2 regions of the Paenibacillus sp. FSL P2-0173 genome follow, and region 1 is predicted to be linked to the other one. Evidence: riboswitches for the same ligand, from Rfam matches in the RefSeq annotation. Region 1 holds a riboswitch; the other holds the start of a gene.
The links. Region 1 has a riboswitch for FMN ahead of MKX30_RS14960 (DMT family transporter). Riboswitches for the same ligand answer to the same signal wherever they lie in the genome.

Region 1 (9,886 bases):
AACAGGGCGAATTTTTGAAAAACCATGCTGATGGTTTTACGACGAACTTCGCGAAGTTGTTCTTTGTTCATCTTACGGAGATCTTTGCCGTGGACCAGAATTTCACCGGAGGTAGGCTCAATCAAGCGATTTAGCATTCGCACCAAAGTGGACTTGCCACTGCCCGATAGACCCATAATTACGAAAATTTCACCTTGCTTAATTTCCATGTTGGCCTTATTGACACCAACAGTAATCTGTTTTTCTTTGGCCAACTTTTCCTTGCCCCAGCCTTGCTCCAGGAGCGGAACACCTTGCTCTGCGTGAGGACCAAAGAGTTTGCTGACATTTTTGACTTCCAAAATCGTCATACATACACCTCTTCTTTCTATACTTTGCTTGGTATTAACCCCATGTTGCATTAAGGATTGAGTATAAAAATCATAATTCTGAACATCCTGAACGGTTAATGACAAAATTAATTGTAACAGAAGCATTGCTTACATTTCAAACAAAAAAACTGTTCATAAAGTACGTACAGAAAAAACTGTACAAAGTTTCCTTTGATATGCTCCTTCGTTCTATAGAATGCTCAAACATTCGGAACTTTACAACCGATAGTGCTTTTTTTAAAATAGACAATGAAATATAACCATAAGAAAAAGATTTATGTATATCCATAATTTTAAAAGTTTACTATCATTAGCAATTTTGCGAATTATGATTTTGAACGATCCATGCTGTTGTAATATAGACAGAAGCTTTGTTTTTGAAACATTTCATTTATATTGAAAGATTTCATACATTGCGTCAAAGCTAATCTTTTACGGGTAAATCGTTCATACTAGGTTGTGCAAAATGCTCTAAAATTAGGAGGTTGCAAGCATGAGCTTGTACCAGTTAGGTGATGAGCAGCAGGCTTCGCTGCAAAAAATTCGCAAACGTGTTATAGAAGCTATAGGTAAAAACATGGACCTGTATGGGATCACTTTGTCTGCGGGGCATTTATACGGTTTGCTTTTTTTTGCGGATAAACCGATGACGCTGGACGAGATGGGCCGTGAAATGGAAATGAGCAAAACGAGCATGAGTACAGGAGTTCGAACATTATTGGATCTGAAAATGGTAAATAAGGTATGGAGCAAGGGCTCACGCAAAGACTTGTATGAAGTCGAATATGACTGGCATCAAACCTTCACTGACTTCTTCGCTATTAAATGGAGAAAAGCGGTAGAAACAAATTTACTGGTGCTGCGCAAAGCCATAGATGAGCTGGACAGATTGATGAATCAGGGTGAAGAGTACGAGGAATTTAAGGCGATTCTTCAGCAAGACCGATTGAAAATGAAGCAGGCCGTCGCTTATTATAAGTGGCTAGACCGACTAATTGACTCTATGGAAAGCGAAGAAATTTACAAGCTGATTCCCAAAGAAGAAGTTCGGGATTAATCGCTATTTCTCTATCTTGTTTATAAAAATGCCGGAGCGCAAAAGTGCTTCCGGTATTTTTTGGTTTGGCCGTGTGCAAAGGGTATAATAGAGATATGTAAAGATTGATATTATACCGTTGTGTTGAACATACGAAATAAAGGAGGCTTCATGATGGAGAGTATTACAGTACATACTCGTTTAGGTCAATTACGTGGGGAAACGGGGAATGGATATCATGTATGGAAAGGTATCCCATATGCACAGCCTCCTATTGGAAAACTACGTTTTCACGCACCCCAGCCTTTGGAGTCTTGGGAGGGTGTACGGGCTGCGACGAGTTTTGGGCCAATCTGTCCGCAACCTATGCCATCCGCTGAAAGCATGACTGGAAATCTGGTGGAACCGCCTAAGCAGTCAGAGGATTGCTTATACCTGAACATTTGGACACCTGCTTCGAAGGCTCCTGAGAAGGGACGTCCGGTGATGGTGTGGATTCATGGCGGTGCCTTTGTCACGGGGTCCGGGATTATACCTTTATATGACGGGGAACGCATGGCGAAGAATGGCGATGTTGTGGTTGTTACGATCAATTATCGATTAGGGCCGTTAGGATTTTTGCATCTGACTCCAAAGGGAGATGGCCTGACCTCTAATGCGGGACTGCTGGATCAGATCGCTGCGCTGGAATGGGTTAGGGATCACATCTCTGCCTTTGGCGGTAACTCGGACGAAGTAACGGTGTTCGGTGAATCGGCAGGGGCGATGAGTATTGCCGCTTTATTGGCGATGCCAGCAGCTGAGGGACTGTTCCAGCGTGCGATTTTGCAGAGTGGTGCGTCGCAGGTATTGTCAACTTCACAGGCTAAACAAGTGACGGCTGTGTATCTGCAGCAGCTGGGTGTGGACACTCAGCATCCAGAACGGTTGTTTACGCTGCCGACAGATGCGCTGATGCTAGCTATGGCGAAGACGCATGAAGTCATCGGACCAGGGATGGCGATGATCTATCAACCTGTCGTGGACGGTGTGACCTTGCCAGATGTACCGCTGTCTGCAATCGCGCAAGGTTCAGCAAAGCAGGTATCCGTTTTGATTGGAACGAACTTGCATGAGGGTGCCTATTTCATCCGAAAAGAATCCCATCTAATGAACAAGTCAACAGCGAGTCAGGCATTGGAGATGATGACGGGCATGTCAGACATCGGCGACCTGATAGAACCATTTCCGGTTACGATTGAGGGACAGGCGCAAATGTTGACTGATCTATTTTTTTGGCGTCCTGCGTTGGCTCTTGCTGTTGCGCAGTCGGCGCATACGCCTGTATGGATGTATCGTTTTGATTGGACATTGCCGGGGCATCCTACCTTTGGACAAGCGGTTCACGGTGCCGAAATTGCGTTTGTTTTCGATAATCTGGAGCTGCTAGGTAAGCTTGGATTAGAGATTCAACCGTCGATGCAGAAGCTGGCTCAAAATATGCAGCAGGCATGGGTTGCTTTTGCACGTGATGGGAAGCCTGTGCTGTCGGAGGGGGCTTGGCCAATGTACGACAGAGAAGAGCGGACTACAGCTATTTTCCATCAGGATATTAAGGTAGAGCACGACCCCGAAGGAGATAGACGCCGTCAGTTAATCGGTCAGATGACCATATAAGTAGACAAGAGAGAGCATCCTAAGAACTCTAATGTAAAAAGCCTTCGCCCGTAATTTGTATACGGACGAAGGCTTTTGTTAGTCATAAGATGTATTGCTGTTCATTCTTACTTGCATGAAATTGCAACGATGCAATGTGTAAGTTAAATCTTAAATCGCTTAACCAGCTGTTGCAAATCCTGCGCCATGTTGGACAACTCCTGAGACGAAGATGCGATTTCCTCCATGGCCGCCATTTGCTCCTGAGCGGCAGCAGATGTTGTCTGTGAACTGTCCGCTGAATTGCGAGACAGACTTGCCAAATGGGTGACAGTAGCGGAAACTTCCTCTGTACTGGCTGAGATTTGTTCAGCTGCAGCGGATACACTTTGAATTTGTTCCACGATATGAGATGTAGAACGTTCAATATTCGTAAATGCACCTTCTGCATCTTGGCTAATACGTAATCCTTCACCTACCTGGTTACGAACATTACCGTTCATGGTAGCGGTGGAGCGTTGAATCAAATCGAGCATCTGAGTAATGATCTGACTGATGGAATCCGCGCTTTCCTTGGATTGCTCAGACAGCTTGCGTACCTCTATAGCGACTACGGCAAATCCACGCCCGGCTTCGCCTGCTCTGGAAGCTTCAATAGACGCGTTCAGAGACAACAAATTGGTTTGCTTGGCAATAGCGGCAATAGCTGTATTCATCTGCTTCGCATCGTCTGAGAGCTGGGATAGCTCATCCATCAGGCTAGCTGTTTGGCTTACAGCTTCCAGAATACGGTCCATTTGTGTCCGCACATGGCTGATCATTTGACTGCCTTGAGCCACATCATGCTCGGTTTGTCCTGCTGAATCCACGATGGAGCTTGCCGATTCGGCAATGGTGCTGACACCCTTCGCCATTTCTTCAACGGCATTAGCGGTTTGCTCGGATGCCTCGGCGCTGGTGGCTGCATTTTCTGCGGATTCCATAACCGTTTCCGCTACGTGTTGTACGGACTCCGTCGTTTGCTCTGTGCTTTCCTTGATCATCAGAGAAGAGGAAGCAAGTCGGGAGGACGTTTGATTGACCTCGGAAACCATCGTATGCAAGGAATGCGTCATTTGGTCAAAATTCTGTGCCAGTTCGCCGAACTCATCCTTGCTGGATAGATTAACACGTTCGGTCAGATTTCCGTCACGGACGATGCGTGTTCCTGCTTGCAGCTTGCGCAGCGGAATTAAGAACGAGCGGACCATAAGCACAATGATGATTGCAGCGGCAAGTATGGAAATGACAATCACAATCAGGCTTTGCTTCAGAATCGGTTGGGCTGCATCACTGTAATCCTCCAGATCCGACAGTGCGACAATGCTCCAACCGGTGAGAGGGTCCTTAAGTGTAAAGGCCAGCATATCTCGATTCATAAATTGAATTTGCGACATGGAAGGAGTATCATTTTCGACGGTTGTCGCCACTTCGGGAAGTCCCTCTATGGCGTCAGCAGGTTTTTTGCCTGCCTTGTTAAAGGCTGTTCCAGTCCCAGATACAACTTTATGTTCAGAATCAACAATAATGAGTCCTCCGCGTTCACCAATCTTGACAGACTGCAGACTTTCACCCATTTTGTCCAGATTCAAAGCCAATGAAACAGCTCCTTCACCGTCCTCCAGCGTTCCCGATATATTAACGACTAAATTCCCTGTCGTGACGCTGGCAACTGGAACACCGACGAATACCTTGCCCTTTTCCAGCATTGCATTTTTGTACCATTTTCTCTCCCGGGGGTCATAATCGTCCTCCTGTTTTTTCGGCGAACGTATGTATTGCCCTTTCGCATTGCCGAGAAGCGCGGCATCTAGCTCGGGATGAGCCTTGACGATGACATCCAACTTTTTCTGAAGGGCCTCTTGGTTGGTACCAATGGAATCAGATTTGATTTCAGTGGTAAGCACGTCCAGATCTTTCATAATGGGCGCTACATACTGATTGACATTGCTTCGGATCAGATACAGATTCGTATATACGGAACCGCCCATTTGCTGACTGAGTTGTGTCGTAGCCCCCTGATAGGAAAAGTACCCGATAAGTACGCTCGGAATCAATAACACAGCCAAAAAAGATATTATTAATCTTGTCCTCATTAAATAAAACTGCTTGAGAAACCTGTTCCACCACGGAACTGTTTGTTTTGTTTTAGTCATAGTTATTGCTCCTCTGTGTCTGATGATCACTACATTGTTTTATTCGACAGAAACCGACGAATTTTATAGATGTAATCTTTGAGAAACGAGGAATAATTGCATTTTTTAGACACTTTTTTCGGAAAATAGGTCTAAAGAACTATGATTTATATGAATACGAATACATAAAAAGCCAAATCAGAGATGCAAGAGCATCTTCACGATTTGGCTTGGGTGAGTCATGAAAGGGACATTGAACTGTTAATTTTTTTGCTGACGTGAAATCATAAAGAGCGTAATCCAGATGAGCATAAAACCAGTCAATTGCGCTACAGTGACAATTTGCTGAAATGCGATCCAGTTAATCACGACACCAACCATGGGAAAGCTTAATTCTGCCATCGTAGCATAAGACGCTTTGGTCGTACTTAAGCCTTTGTAATACAACAATAAGCTAAGAAGACCCGGAAGCAATGCCTGCAATAGCAGATTGATAATCACAGCTGCGCCCGCCCATGTACCGGCAGGCATATTCCATGGCGCATGCTCTACAGAGGTGAGGACAATCAGCAGAGGGAGCGCGACCATGAAGCGGAGGGAGGTTACCGTTTCATATTTCATTGAACGAAGCAAGTAACTTCCCATGACTGTCGAACCGCCCCACAGAACTGCTGCACCGAGTGCAAGTAGACTACCGACCTGGACAAAATCACGAACATGTCCGAAGGGGAGCGACCAACCGAAGGTCAGAAGATACGTCCCGAACAGAGCGACGACAATTAATAATCCAAAATGACGCGGCAACATTTCCTTCAAAATAATACGAGCTAGAATAATAGCGACCAAGGGTTGAAGCTTCTGGAGTAAGAGTACAGCATTCAAATCACCATTGCTGAGTGCCATGGTGAAAATTACGCTGGCCAGAGCCGAGCCACCCCACGAGACGAACAAAATAGCGAAAACTTGACGAAGCCGTACCGCTTTGAGTTCCTCACGATGCTTCCACAGCATCGGTGTCAGAGCGAGGAAAAGCAGCACATGCTCCATTAGTACAATTTGTGTTGAAGTAAATGACTTTAACAAAATAATACGAAACAGCGGGTCTGCGCCCCACAAGGCCGCTCCAATTGCGACCAGCCAAAAACCGCTTTTCATGTGGGAGCTACGATCAAAACCTTTGGATGTTAGTACAGTAGAAGATTGACTCATACTCAATTAGCTCCTTGCGAATACAGGACCGGTGGCACAAAAACCCCCGTCCATGGCGAATGGCCATGCAAGACGGGGGTTGATCAAATAAACTTGCCGCTTTATGCAAGTTAAATGAAGTTACTGCAAAACCAATAACGCAGTATTCATCCACTTCGCGGCATGTTGATATTTCGATCTTCTTCCATCCGGACTTTACCGTCGGCTTTGGCATCTCACCAAATCAGTCCGTATCCTGTTGCCAGATACAGAGTCGCGGGCTTAGCTCCATGAGCCATACCGCCGGTTGGGAATCTCACCCTACCCCGAAGATCCTTATTCCGTTTTTAATTTCTCCTATAGGATATACCTGTTTTAGAATGAAGTCCAGTGAAAAATGTGTGTATATCGAACAATGATTTTCATCTGTTTTTTGAAAGCGCTCTACGAAATTACATATTACGAGGTAATATCCTTATACTCAATACGTCGAATCGCCGCATAAGCCACAAGCATTCCCAGTATAGAGAAGCCTATTTGCACGGGGGCAATGGAGCTAAGGGTAGCGCCGTTATTATTGGAGAAAAGCAATGCTACAATCAGGATTGAGGTCACAATGGTGGTGGGTACAGAGTATCTTCGCATCCCCATATACAGCGGAACCAGTCCCATAAAGCTGGCAGCAACGGCATTGATTAACGTCCGTGCTGATTGTTGCCCCAGTATGGAAAGAGTAAGGTTATCCGGTACAATCAAAACAAACTGGTTGAGCAGATGAATAGCAGCCGTAATGATTATTTCCGAAATAATAATGGACAAGAACGTGAACAGTAATACGACCAAGAGTTTGGCGATCATCAGCTTTTGACGATGAATCGGATACATGAACAAGATCGTAATCGATTTGGACTTAAATTCCCCGACGATAAAGCGGCATAGGAGAACGGAAGCAAACACAATAAATGTAGCTCTTACAAAATTGTCTATTAGATCCAATAGTTGAGTGTACTGTGTGAATTCAGGTATTCCTTCACTTTGACTTTCCAGCGCAATAACACAGAGCAGCCCAAGAATGCATGCATTGGCGATCAGGGCTGAACGGATATAACCCGTGAGATGGAATTTTTTCAGCTCCAACTGCATCAATTTAAGCATGGAGATCACCTCCGTTTAACAGGCGAAAAAAGTAGTCTTCCAGCGTGCTGCTTTTCTGATGAATGGAATCCACCTCTATATCATTTAAGATGAGCGTCTTCGTAATTTGTTTCTGCGGTACATTTGTATCGTAAATACGTATACTCTGTTCATTTATCACCTTTATATTATTCAGGCTCAAATGATGGGAGAGGACGTAGGCCGCCTTCTTACAATCGTTGGTCGTAAATTCGATGTATTCCGTATTGGTTTCCCGCATCTGCTCCATCGATACTTCCTCAATCAGTCGTCCGTGATTAATCACGCCCACCGTATCCGCAATCTGCTCTATTTCCGCTAAAATATGACTGGACACGAGCAGGGTCATCCCATATTCCTTGCATAGCATGTGGAATAGTTGGCGGATTTCCTTGATTCCCACTGGGTCCAGACCATTAATGGGTTCATCCAAAATGAGTAGCTCTGGCTTAGTCGCAATAGCGCGGGCAATCCCGAGACGTTGTTTCATTCCTAGCGAAAAATCCTTTACCGGCTTGTCATCTGCATTTCGCAAATTCACTAATTCCAGGGCATCCTGAACAGCCTGCTTATTATAGTAGCCCATATATTCACAATGAAGTTCGAGATTTTGCTGTGCCGTCAGCCTGTCATAAAAAATCGGGTATTCAATAATTGAACCCATCCGTCCGAGCAGATGATACGACTTCGGCGTTAATTTTTCACCGAATAATTCAATTTCACCCGATGTCGGCTTGAGCAGATTCGTAATCATTTTCATTATCGTCGTCTTGCCTGCCCCGTTAGGACCGAGAAATCCATAGGTTTCTCCCTTGCGCACATTCATACTGACTCCCGCTACAAGTTCGTTGCCCTTCAGGGCCTTGGTCAACTGATGTGTACGTATTACGTAAGTCATGGGTGTTCTCCCTTCGTATACTGCTGATAATTCAAGGATAAAGGGCAAAATGTTCATTTTTCTTTCGTGATTCTTACAAATTTATTAAGTTGAGCATGTTTAGTTCGACTAATAGTTGATTTTCTTCAATGTAAAAGAGAAGACCGTCCGCTCATATGGTCTACTAGTTAATTGAATTTCTCCGTTCATCGCTTCAACCAGGCGTTTGGCAATCGTAAGGCCCAGTCCGCTGCCTTGTACCGCCTTATTGCGGGAGTCCTCCAGTGTGTACATGCGTTCAAAAACCTTGTCCTGCTCAGATTCCTGTATGCCTTTCCCACGATCCCATATCTCGATACACACCGTATCCTGCTGTTCCGATAGAGCCAGACCCAGCGTCCGTCCGTCTGCCCCGTAGCGAATGGCATTCGAGATCAGATTGTTCAGTACCCGCCCAATCGCTCCTTCGTTCCCCAAGGCATGAATGGGGTGCTCTGGGATCTCAATATGCACAGTAAACCCCTGTGCGGTCAGCAGGTCATAAAACTCCAAAATACTGCGTCTGCACAGTTCTCCCACTTCTAGTCGAGTCAACGGAATATCCGTATCATTAGCCTCCAGCTTCGCCAAGCTAAAAAAGCTGCCGATCAGCTCAATCGCCTCGCTTGTCTTTTGATGAATTTTGGATAGCAGCTTTATACGTTCTTCTGGCAAAATAGTCGGATCGCCATCCAGCATCTCGGCATATCCAAGCACAACCGTAAGCGGGGTCTTGAGATCGTGGGAAATGTTCGAAATCATTTTGCGCATAGCGATTTGGCTACGGTTGTAATCTGCAGACACTCTGAGATTCAAGTCCAGTAGTCGGTTAATTTCCGTCATGAGTCGTTGCAGTTCAACGTCACCTGTGACATATAGCAGCTTTTCCGCATGATTCACCGTCACAATCCGCTCTAGTAGGGTTCGGATATCCTTTATTTTGCGCTTATAGGCCACACGCTCCCGCCAAAGCCATACTATAACGATTGACATGATGAGAACGATAATCCATTGAGAAATGTTTTCGATGTTCATATCAACCATTCTCCCATTTGTAGCCAATGCCCCATAGCGTTTTAATGTGGACAGGATGAGAGGGATCTTCTTCGATTTTCTCACGCAGGCGGCGAATATGAACGTTAATCACGTTCTCATCACCCATATAATCGTCTTTCCAAATAAATCCGTATAATTGTGCTTTTGTAAATACCCGATTCGGATTGGCTACAAACAGCTTCAAAATATCGGACTCTTTGGCTGTTAGCTGAATTTCATTTTCATTGCGTATGACTGTAAAATGATCAAAATCAATGCGCAGACTGCCGTAGGTCAAAACTTGTGCTTGCGGCTGTTCCTCCTGCTGTTGCTGACGGGCATATGTAGTAGATCTGCG
Region 2 (9,886 bases), on a different contig from region 1:
TCAACTCTTGTAATGGGCTGGCGGTAGGCAACAATGGCCAGCGTCTCCAAAGCAGCTTGAGACAGTGAGGCACGTGCCGGAGAGTATGCGAGCTTTTCAAAGTAAGGTGCATGTTCGGATAAAGTTGCAAGCTGATAATGACCGGCAATACGGACAAGTTGCAAGCCCCTTCCCCCCTGCTCCATGTCCTGCTTCATATCTTCCAGGCACTGTTCAACCAGCTCTTGCTGCTGCTCTACAATGTCGGCGATCTGCTTGGTGGACAACCCTTCCTCTCCTGCGAGAAACAGCAGTCCCTCAATAATTGATTTCAGCTTCAGATAATCCATTAACCCGTAAATCCCCTCTCCACTCCATTACAATATCATCGAAAAGCTTCTCCTGATAACAGAAAATTTGTTTCATTTTCATCAGTTCAAGGATAGCCAAAAAGGTCACAACCACCTCATGCCGATACATATCCTCATGCATCAGCTTGGAGAACAGCAGCCGTCCTCCGTTCCCCAGCATCTCTAACGCCCCGATAACTTGCCGGATACGGTCCTTGACTGAAATTTCGTCTCGATGAACACGGGTTACCGTCGTACGTCGTTCTGCTTTGCGCAAAGCACGCTGAAAGGCCGCGACCAAATCGCTTGCATGCAGCCCATGCACCGGATTTGCGGGTTCAGTGGGCAGGAATGCGCTTAGATCTTCTGGCTCCTTGCCATAAATTAGACTCCGCTCCCACTCACGTTCACTTAGATGGCGAGCAATCCCTTTATATTTACGATACTCCACCAGCTTGCGGACCAGTTCCTCACGTGGATCATAATCCTCTTCCTCATAAAAATCCAAATCGTCATATTCCATCACAGGTGGCTTGGGAAGCAACAATTTACTCTTAATAGATAAGAGCGTCGCCGCCATCACCAGAAACTCGCTCGTAATGTCCAGTTCCAGCTCCTGCATACTGTGCAAAAAAGCCATATACTGATCAGTAATATCGCTAATCGGGATATCCTGAATGTCGATCTCGGCTTTATCAATCAGATGCAACAGTAGATCCAGCGGACCCTCGAATGTTTCCAGCTTGTAGTTTACGACTGTCAATGTGCTTCCCCCTGCCTTACTCCAATCATCATTCAACAATACCTTTCCCTATAGCACTTATGCTCTACGTTATCAATCCCTCTTTCTGTAGTATATACGTCATCGCCTTGCTTAACAATCCAATCCCTTTTCACCTTGCAGTTTATACCGTTCTATTCAGCTATTCCTATAATTAAAATTGCTTGCCGAGATTGGCCATTTCAATCGCAGCCAATGCAGAATCCCAACCTTTATTACCAGCCTTCGTACCTGCTCGTTCAATAGCCTGTTCAATGTTTTCTGTCGTCACTACCCCAAAAATAACAGGCACTCCCGTTTTCAGGCTGCTTGCTGCCACACCCTTGGCCACTTCATTGCAGACGATATCATAATGTGAAGTAGAACCACGGATGACCGTACCCAGCGTAATTACGGCATCATATTTGCCGCTTGCAGCCATTTTTTGTGCAATCAGTGAAATTTCAAATGCACCCGGAACCCAGGCTACATCAATTTCATCTTCCTGCGCACCATGTCGTTGAAGGGCGTCAATTGCGCCGCTTAACAGCTTGCTCGTAATAAACTCATTAAATCTACCCACCACAATACCATATTTTAAACCGTTCGATACGAGATTACCTTCTAGAAAACGTGCCATGTTTAATCAACCTCTCATAGTTTAATTATTTAGGGACTTCGGATAATACTTCAGATTTACTTGGAACCGAGATGTATTTTTACAATGACAAACGACGACGGTAGTCCACCAAATGCTGAATACTGATCAGTTTCAATTGATGTCGCTTGGCGACCACTGCCAGATCAGGCAGGCGGGCCATTGAGCCATCTTCCTTTATAATTTCGCAAATGACCCCAGCAGGCTTGAAGCCACTGAGTCGGGCCAGATCAACAGCCGCTTCAGTGTGACCAGCACGCTGCAAGACACCACCATCGCGAGCAATCAGCGGGAACATGTGACCAGGCTTGCGGAAATCACTTCCTGTGACTGCTTCGTCTGCCAAGGCGCGTACAGTCAAGGAGCGCTCGGCCGCTGAAATACCCGTTGTTGTCTCCATATGATCTACCGATACCGTAAAGGCAGTACCGTGGAAATCTGTATTTTGCTCTACCATAGGATGCAATTCCAAAGCTTCGGCTCTTTGTCGTGTGATTGGCACACAGACCAACCCACGACCTTCTGTAATCATGAAATTAATGACCTCAGGCGACGCTTTTTCAGCCAAAGCGATAAAATCGCCTTCATTTTCGCGCTGTTCATCATCCACTACAATAACGACTTTACCGTTTTTTAAATCCTCCAACGCTTCTTCGATGGAATCCAAACGAATCTCTTCGTCATGTTCCAACTCGCCATGCTCCATGACGTTTGCCATTGCACTTGTTTGGCTACCTCTATCCATAACACTTTCCTCCTTATGTCTTGTGCCACGAATGCTCCTAAACAGGCTTACCATTCAATATCAGGCAAAGCCGTGTTTCGCCAAATAGTCCAAACTGAGAGGAGCTTTTTCTACTCTCTCCGCCTCCGCTGCACCTCTGTAATTTAAAAGCTGTTCTACATATTTGCCCAAAATATCACATTCGATATTGACGGTATCCCCCTCACGTTTGGCTTGTAAGGCCGTTTCGGATAAAGTGTGGGGAATAATGGATACGGCAAAGGTATCTCCCGTACGCTGTGCGACTGTGAGGCTGATACCATCAATTGTGATTGACCCTTTGAGTAGAATATATTTAAATAATGTTTGATTTTTAGGCTCAACTTCGAACACAACTGCATTCTGGTCTGATGTCACCCCGCGAATCGTTCCCGTCCCGTCCACATGTCCTTGCACGATGTGTCCTCCGAACCTTCCACTCGCCGCCATTGCTCGCTCCAGATTGACTCGGCTGTCGGATCTCAACTCTTTCAGATTAGTGCTGCGAAAGGTTTCCGGCATCACATCAACCTTAAAGTCTTTCGAACCAATCCGTATCGCGGTCAGGCAAACGCCATTCACCGAGACACTGTCTCCTATTTTCAAATCGCCCAACACTACGGAACCCGAAATCCCCAGCACCATCGCTTCACCGCTTTTGGAAATAGTTTGAATGCGACCCACTTCCTCAACTAATCCGGTAAACATGCCTTCACTCCTTTCCACTACATTTCAGTTTATCCCTAATTCATCAGCTATAAGCGCAAAAAACCCCCAGTTCGGATTCAATCCGTCATGGGGGTGATGAGAGTCACATTTGTAGTATACAAGCGCAGTTCATATGCATCTTAAGACGACATGAAATCATAGGTTTGCCAATAGAAAGCATGACTGAGGATACAACCAAATACGCTCAGAACACCCATCAAAAAGAAAGCTTAAGCAAGCTATCGCCCGATGCTGTCCTACAACGAAATAAGCCGTACGCACAATTGGGTATGCTAAAAATCGGCACATGTCACGTCATGCACATGCGCTTCGTATCCTTCTCCCATCCAGACTATACTGTCGGTCCCGGATTTGCACCAGGTCCACCTTCTGCCGATCATTCAGCATCCGGGTCACGGACTAAGCCATGCTGTTTCTCACAAAAACGATCCACAAACATGTCATCACCGCCGGTGGGGAATTTCGCCCCGCCCCGAAGGATCTTGCTCTTATTTAATTGAATTAACATTAAACTTGTTACGTATATTAGCACCGACTTCTAAAAAAAGCAAGTTATCTAATAGAAGCGCCTGCTTTGGTTTTGACATATTGGCTGGAGAGTTCTTCAAACCAGGTTTTATCATTCATATGAAGCGCCAAGTCAATCAGATCGGCCAGCTCCTCGACTCCCAACTCTGTTGCATGATCAAAGGTAATTACGGCTGAAGCAACAGGTCCCCGCCCTTCCTCAGAACATGCCTCATAATCCAGTCGCACATCAACATGTCCGTCAATAAACTCGCATTTCAGAAAATAAATAATTTCACACATTAAAATGGGGCGTACTTGTGTTTCTAACACGCAATCCATCACCTTGGCAGAATAATGCTGGTTCGTCAGTGTGAATTTGTGTTCTGTCGCTGCCAGCGAGGCCCGTCCAAAATCGTCCGTAAACTTTAGTTCTACTGGCTTGATGTTCATAACCTTAGGGATCTGCTTCTTTATAATTTCGATTATTTCAACTGTATTCAGCTTAATCATTACCTGCACCTCATTGCATCTTAAAATTCAGAAGAAAACTTTTTAACGTGCCTCTTATAGGCCTCCACTCCTATATCGGAAATCATTACCTGTTTTTTTATGCTTGAACCCATAAACGACAAAAAAGATTCTTTGCGCAATAAGCGCAAAGAATCTTGATCGAACCACTACAGTAACAGCGGCTAACAATGCTAATCGATGATTATGCAAAAAACAGAATTATAGCTCTGAAATTTCATGTTTCTTTTTCAGGGTAGTCCAGCGACGCTCAATCTCCTGCTCAAAGGTAGCCAGCGTAGCCTCTTCCTTGAGAAGATGCTTCGTTTTACCCATTAATTTCAACCATTCTGCAGCTGGAATCCGTTTTCCCTTGTCTTCCGGATTATACGTAATCGTCGTACTGCCTTGCTCTATTTCGTACAAAGGAAAGAAACAGGACTCGACTGCGGCGCCCACAATGCTGGTGCCCAGTCTGTCTTCGGATTTCCAATTCAGCGGGCAGGCGCACAGGATCTTACCATAGGCCGTACCCACGTTGTTCGCATACCATTGAGCTTTGGCTGCTTTACGCAGCATATCCTGCGGATGACTTTCAGCTGCTGTAAAAGCATACGGAATGTTACAAGCAGCCATGATTTGCACGGTATCCTTGTGATGCCCTTGCTTTCCTTTTTGCATTTTCCCTACACCCGACGTACTGGTCATGTGACCGAGCGGAGTGGAGTACGATTGCTGTGAACCTGTATTCATGTACCCTTCGTTATCATATTCCAACATGATCAGCTTATGATTACGCAGAGCCGCACCAATCGCAGAACCCATACCAATATCCATCCCACCGTCACCACTGATCATGATAAAGGTCGGATCGTCCGACATCTCAATTTCATTGCGGCGCTTCATTTCCATATAAGCTTCCAGCGCTCCCGAAAGTGTAGCGGCCCCGTTTTGAAAAAGATTGTGGATCATCGGTTGTTTGTGTGATGTATATGGATACCCTGTCGTCGTCACATATACGCAGCCTGTCTGGAACAGCACGACAATATCCCCTTCAATACCTTTGAAAAACAGTTCCAGCGCAGACAATGCCCCACATCCTGGGCAAGCCCCGTGACCTGGTGTAAGACGGCGTGGTTTGGTCGTCAACGACCGCAGGGGTGGTACCTTGACTTTGAGCTTCCCGGTCGCCTCGTCCGGCGTAACCTGAATCAGACCCGTACGGTATGCATTGCCACGTGGCGGTTGCATAACTTGCGGCATCACCTTGTCCGGTGAACCCGGATTAATTCCGTAATAATCAAAGGGCTTCTCGGCTCGTCCGGCCTCTGCCGCCTCAATCGCAAGCTGGAAGAACGCCTCTGCATCTTCCGCATAAAAATCCTTGCCGCCCAAGCCAAATATACGACTCAACACGAGTGTCCGGTTCAGCGGGTCCTCCTGCAAGGCCGCTTTAATTTCATGCGTTAAATTACCGCCGTCTGCCCCATACGAATCTGCACGTTCACCTACCAGCAGCGCCTTGACATCGCGTAATGCTTCCCGTAGTTGTGCAGCTGGGAACGGTCTGATGATATTCGGACGTATCACACCAGCTTTAATCCCGCGCGCGCGGAGTTGATCCGCCACATCCTTGGCCGATTCAGCCGCCGAATTCAACAGGAATACCGCGACCTCAGCATCCTCCATATGATACAGATCCAAAATCGGGTATTCCCGACCGGATAAAGCGGCATATTCTGCTGCTACCTGCTCATATACTCCTTCTGACAGCTTCAGTGCTTCGGATAGCTGAACATGATTATTCGTCAGGTCATCACCGTTCATATGCGCACCCACGGTAACAGGATGATCAAAATCCGTAATATTCGGATAATTCAAGTTCGGGTTAGGACCTACAAAACCGCGCACGGTCTCAGCATCGGCAAAATATTGCACTTTACGTTTTTGATGGGACGTATAAAAACCGTCATATGCGACCATTACAGGCAGCCTAACATCGCTATGCTCTGCGATTTTTAGTGCCATGATGTTCATATCATACACAGCCTGTGGTGTACTTGCCGTCAAAATGACCCAGCCTGTATTCAAACCATAGTACAGGTCCGAATGATCCCCGCGAATATCCAGGGGACCACTAACAGCTCGTGTCACCAGATTCATAACCATTGGAAAACGGGTACCTGACTGAACAGGTAACTGCTCCAGCATGTACAGGAAACCTTGCGAACTAGTGGCGTTCACAACCCTCGCTCCCGCTGCGGCAGCTCCATAACAAATCCCTGCCGATCCGTGTTCTCCGTCTGCTGCAACCAGCTTAATATTATGCTGACCTCTCGTTCTCATCTGATCCAGATACTGCGCTACCTCGGTAGATGGAGTAATCGGGAAATATCCCATCATATGATAATTAATCTGCGCAGCCGCCGTAGCTGCCATTTCATTACCGGATTCGAACGTTGTCACTTGCGCGGCGCCTGTCTGTTTGAGTTCTTCCTCCAGTTTTGCCATTACGCACGCCCTCCTTCATATGCCGGAAATTGGTGGGCAACTCGATTCTGTTCCGCCCATCCCCATTGTTCGCGACGCGAGCTTAATGCCCCCGACGGGCAAATATCTACACATTTCAGACATCCTTTGCAATACTGGTAATCAATTCCTTGCAAAAATGGCATCATTCTTCCGCGTTTGTCTGCTTGCTCTTCCCATACAAAACAGTAATCCGGGCAAATCGAATCACACTTGGCACAATGGGTACATTTATCAGCTTCATATTCAGGCACATACCCCTGACGTGAACCACTAACATCTCTCGTCATGCTGTTTCCCTGAGTTGCAATAACGCCCCCCAGTAGTTGGGTTTCGTATCCCAGCAATGGCTGCGGACGTTCAAAAACCCGATCCTCTGCGTCATCAGTAACTGGATATACGTGCAGTTCCATTTCATCATAACCACGGTTAAACGTACGCAGATTAGGTTCCACTAACAGTGGATTTTTCTTTTCAAAGGTACTGCGAATAACCGATCTCATCGCTTCCGGGTCCAGGAAATCACAGACACGGAACAAGGCACCGAGCATGGACGTATTTAGTTTGGTTCGCTCTTCCAGTGCGATGCCCATCGCATCCACCACCGCTAATGTACCGGATACCAGTCCCAAATCAGCCCGTATTTCTTCTGCTGGACGTGTGGAATTAACCACTACAATCCCATCCGCTGGCAGTCCGCTAATTACATTTACCGTTTTGTATAACGTTTCATGGAAAATGCCTACCACATGCGGTTGCTCAATCGGACTGTGATCCCGAATATCGACCTCCGGCTCACAGAAGCGGACGAAGCTTTTAACCGGAGTTCCCTTTTTTTCCGAACCGTAGGACGAAAAATTTGAAGCATTCAGCCCCAGACCAAGCACCCCGGTTTCGGCCAACATTTTGCCAGCCAGATTAGCGCCGAGTCCACCAATGGATTCCAGCCGGATTTCAAAAAATCCGAGTCGATTTGTGCGCGTTAAAATAGACAATGTGATAAGCCCCCTTCTTTTCCAATCCTTACTGAGTTTGAATACTCATATAAAATAAATGGAAAATGCATTCTTATGAAAAGGCTATCACAACACTTACTTTTCGAATGTGATCTTACGCACTGTAATGCCTACGTGATTGCGAAAATCAATAAACCGTCAAACAAAAGACAACAAAAGCCGCCCTGTCCAAAGACAGAACGGCTTAGGTGCAACGCTATTTAAAAAAGATCATGTAATTAACGGTAAAATTACACGTCAAATACTTTAACCTCTTTCATTTTGTCGCCTTGTTTTACAGCATCAATGAATTCCATACCTTTGGTTACTTTACCAAATACAGTATGTACTCCATCTAAATGTGGTTGTGGAGCGTAGCAGATAAAGAATTGGCTGCCACCTGTGTTGCGACCTGCATGAGCCATGGACAGAACGCCTTTGGCATGCTTTGTTGTATTCGTAGCTGTTTCACAGTCAATCGTGTAACCAGGACCGCCTGTACCGTTACCGATTGGACAACCACCTTGAGCCACAAAGCCCGGAATGACACGGTGGAAGCTCAAACCGTTGTAATAACCGCTGTTTGCCAGCTTTTCAAAGTTAGCAACGGTGTTTGGAGCTTCTTCTGGGAAAAAGTCAATTTCGACGATACCGCCGTTTTCAAGATCTATTCTACCTTTTTTCATTGTTTGTATCTCCTTTTCAACCTGTTTTGAGAACTAAATAACATCAAGTTCCAGTTTACTATGAATTGCCGCGCTTAGCAAAGTCTTGTCCAAAAAAAAGGGCCATTGTCCCCGGTGTATTATTACCGACTCAATGGCCTGCTTGATCTTACAATGCTAAAATCAGGACGAAACCGTAATCTTGGCGTTAGGCTGAACCGCCGGACTGGCTTGATCACGAATCAAGCGCTGTGGCACAACATCGTTGCGTACGATATCCTCGTAGGTTTCCCGACGCACCACCAACTCGGCCTCACCGTTGTTGACAAATACAACTGCTGGTCGACGTATTCGGTTATAATTACTCGCCATGGAGTAATTGTAGGCTCCGGTTGAGGCAACAGCGAGCAAGTCGCCGCTATTTATACGAGGTAGTTCTACATCCCAAATAAGCATATCGCCGCTTTCGCAGCATTTGCCCGCAATGGACACCGTCTCTTCGTTCGTATCCTGCGCTCGATTAGCCAGCATCGCTTCATACTTGGCCTGATACAGTGCAGGACGTGGATTATCTGTCATCCCGCCATCTACCGAGACATATTTACGTACCTGCGGAATATCCTTGATGCTTCCTACCGTATATAAGGTCGTGCCTGAATCGCCTACAATACTGCGTCCCGGCTCAATCCAAATTTCTGGAAGTTCATCGTAAAGTCCTGAAAAATAGGTTTTCACCGCTTCGCCGATAGCCTGCACATAGGTGGATACTTTCAGCGGTGTGTCCTCCTCTGTGTAGCGAATGCCAAATCCCCCACCCAGATTAATCACTTTGAAAGAAAACTGAAGCTGTTCTTTAATTTCTCTGGAAAAAGCTGCAACCCGTTCAGCAGCCATTTGAAAGCCATTCACTTCGAAAATTTGCGAACCGATATGAGAATGTACCCCTAACAGGTTAAGATGGTCCAGCTCGATAGCCTGTTCCACTGCTTGGCGTGCTGTACCATTCCCAATGTCAAAGCCAAATTTCGAATCTTCTTGACCTGTGGCCATATATTCATGCGTATGCGCCTCAACCCCTGGTGTAACACGCAGTAAGATATTCACCTGCTGTTCTTTCTCGGAGGCAAGGGCCTGCAACAAATGCAACTCCATTTCGCTATCAACGACGAAGCAGCCAATTTGCGCATCTAACGCCATTTCAATTTCTTCCGGTGTTTTGTTATTGCCGTGAAAATGGATTCGCTCTGCCGGGAACCCTGCTTGTAGCGCAGTAAACAATTCTCCACTGGAAACTACGTCAAGCGACATTCCTTCTTCAGCAGCTAAAGCACACATCGCCATAACACAAAACGCTTTGCTTGCATAAGCAACTTGAAACTTCAATCCGGTTTCACGAAAAGCTTCTATGAATTCCCGGCAGCGCCGGCGGACTAACTGTTCG

Region 2: linked by a shared signal. The riboswitch ahead of ribE (riboflavin synthase) and the one ahead of MKX30_RS14960 (DMT family transporter) in region 1 are both predicted to bind FMN.

Annotation. Positions count from the first base shown of each region.
Region 1 is NZ_JBBOYK010000002.1:997,390-1,007,275, reverse strand. Features, by position in the region: gene MKX30_RS14980 (quaternary amine ABC transporter ATP-binding protein) at 1-350, opposite strand, end outside; gene MKX30_RS14975 (GbsR/MarR family transcriptional regulator) at 865-1,428, shown strand; gene MKX30_RS14970 (carboxylesterase/lipase family protein) at 1,582-3,063, shown strand; gene MKX30_RS14965 (methyl-accepting chemotaxis protein) at 3,207-5,237, opposite strand; gene MKX30_RS14960 (DMT family transporter) at 5,478-6,425, opposite strand; FMN riboswitch at 6,598-6,742, opposite strand; gene MKX30_RS14955 (ABC transporter permease) at 6,864-7,559, opposite strand; gene MKX30_RS14950 (ABC transporter ATP-binding protein) at 7,552-8,475, opposite strand; gene MKX30_RS14945 (sensor histidine kinase) at 8,584-9,528, opposite strand; gene MKX30_RS14940 (response regulator transcription factor) at 9,530-9,886, opposite strand, start outside.
Region 2 is NZ_JBBOYK010000001.1:797,563-807,448, forward strand. Features, by position in the region: gene scpB (SMC-Scp complex subunit ScpB) at 1-329, opposite strand, end outside; gene MKX30_RS03475 (segregation and condensation protein A) at 298-1,092, opposite strand; gene ribH (6,7-dimethyl-8-ribityllumazine synthase) at 1,265-1,729, opposite strand; gene ribB (3,4-dihydroxy-2-butanone-4-phosphate synthase) at 1,809-2,492, opposite strand; gene ribE (riboflavin synthase) at 2,553-3,218, opposite strand; FMN riboswitch at 3,550-3,723, opposite strand; gene MKX30_RS03495 (IDEAL domain-containing protein) at 3,792-4,259, opposite strand; gene MKX30_RS03500 (thiamine pyrophosphate-dependent enzyme) at 4,479-6,767, opposite strand; gene MKX30_RS03505 (2-oxoacid:acceptor oxidoreductase family protein) at 6,767-7,780, opposite strand; gene MKX30_RS03510 (peptidylprolyl isomerase) at 8,032-8,466, opposite strand; gene lysA (diaminopimelate decarboxylase) at 8,629-9,886, opposite strand, start outside.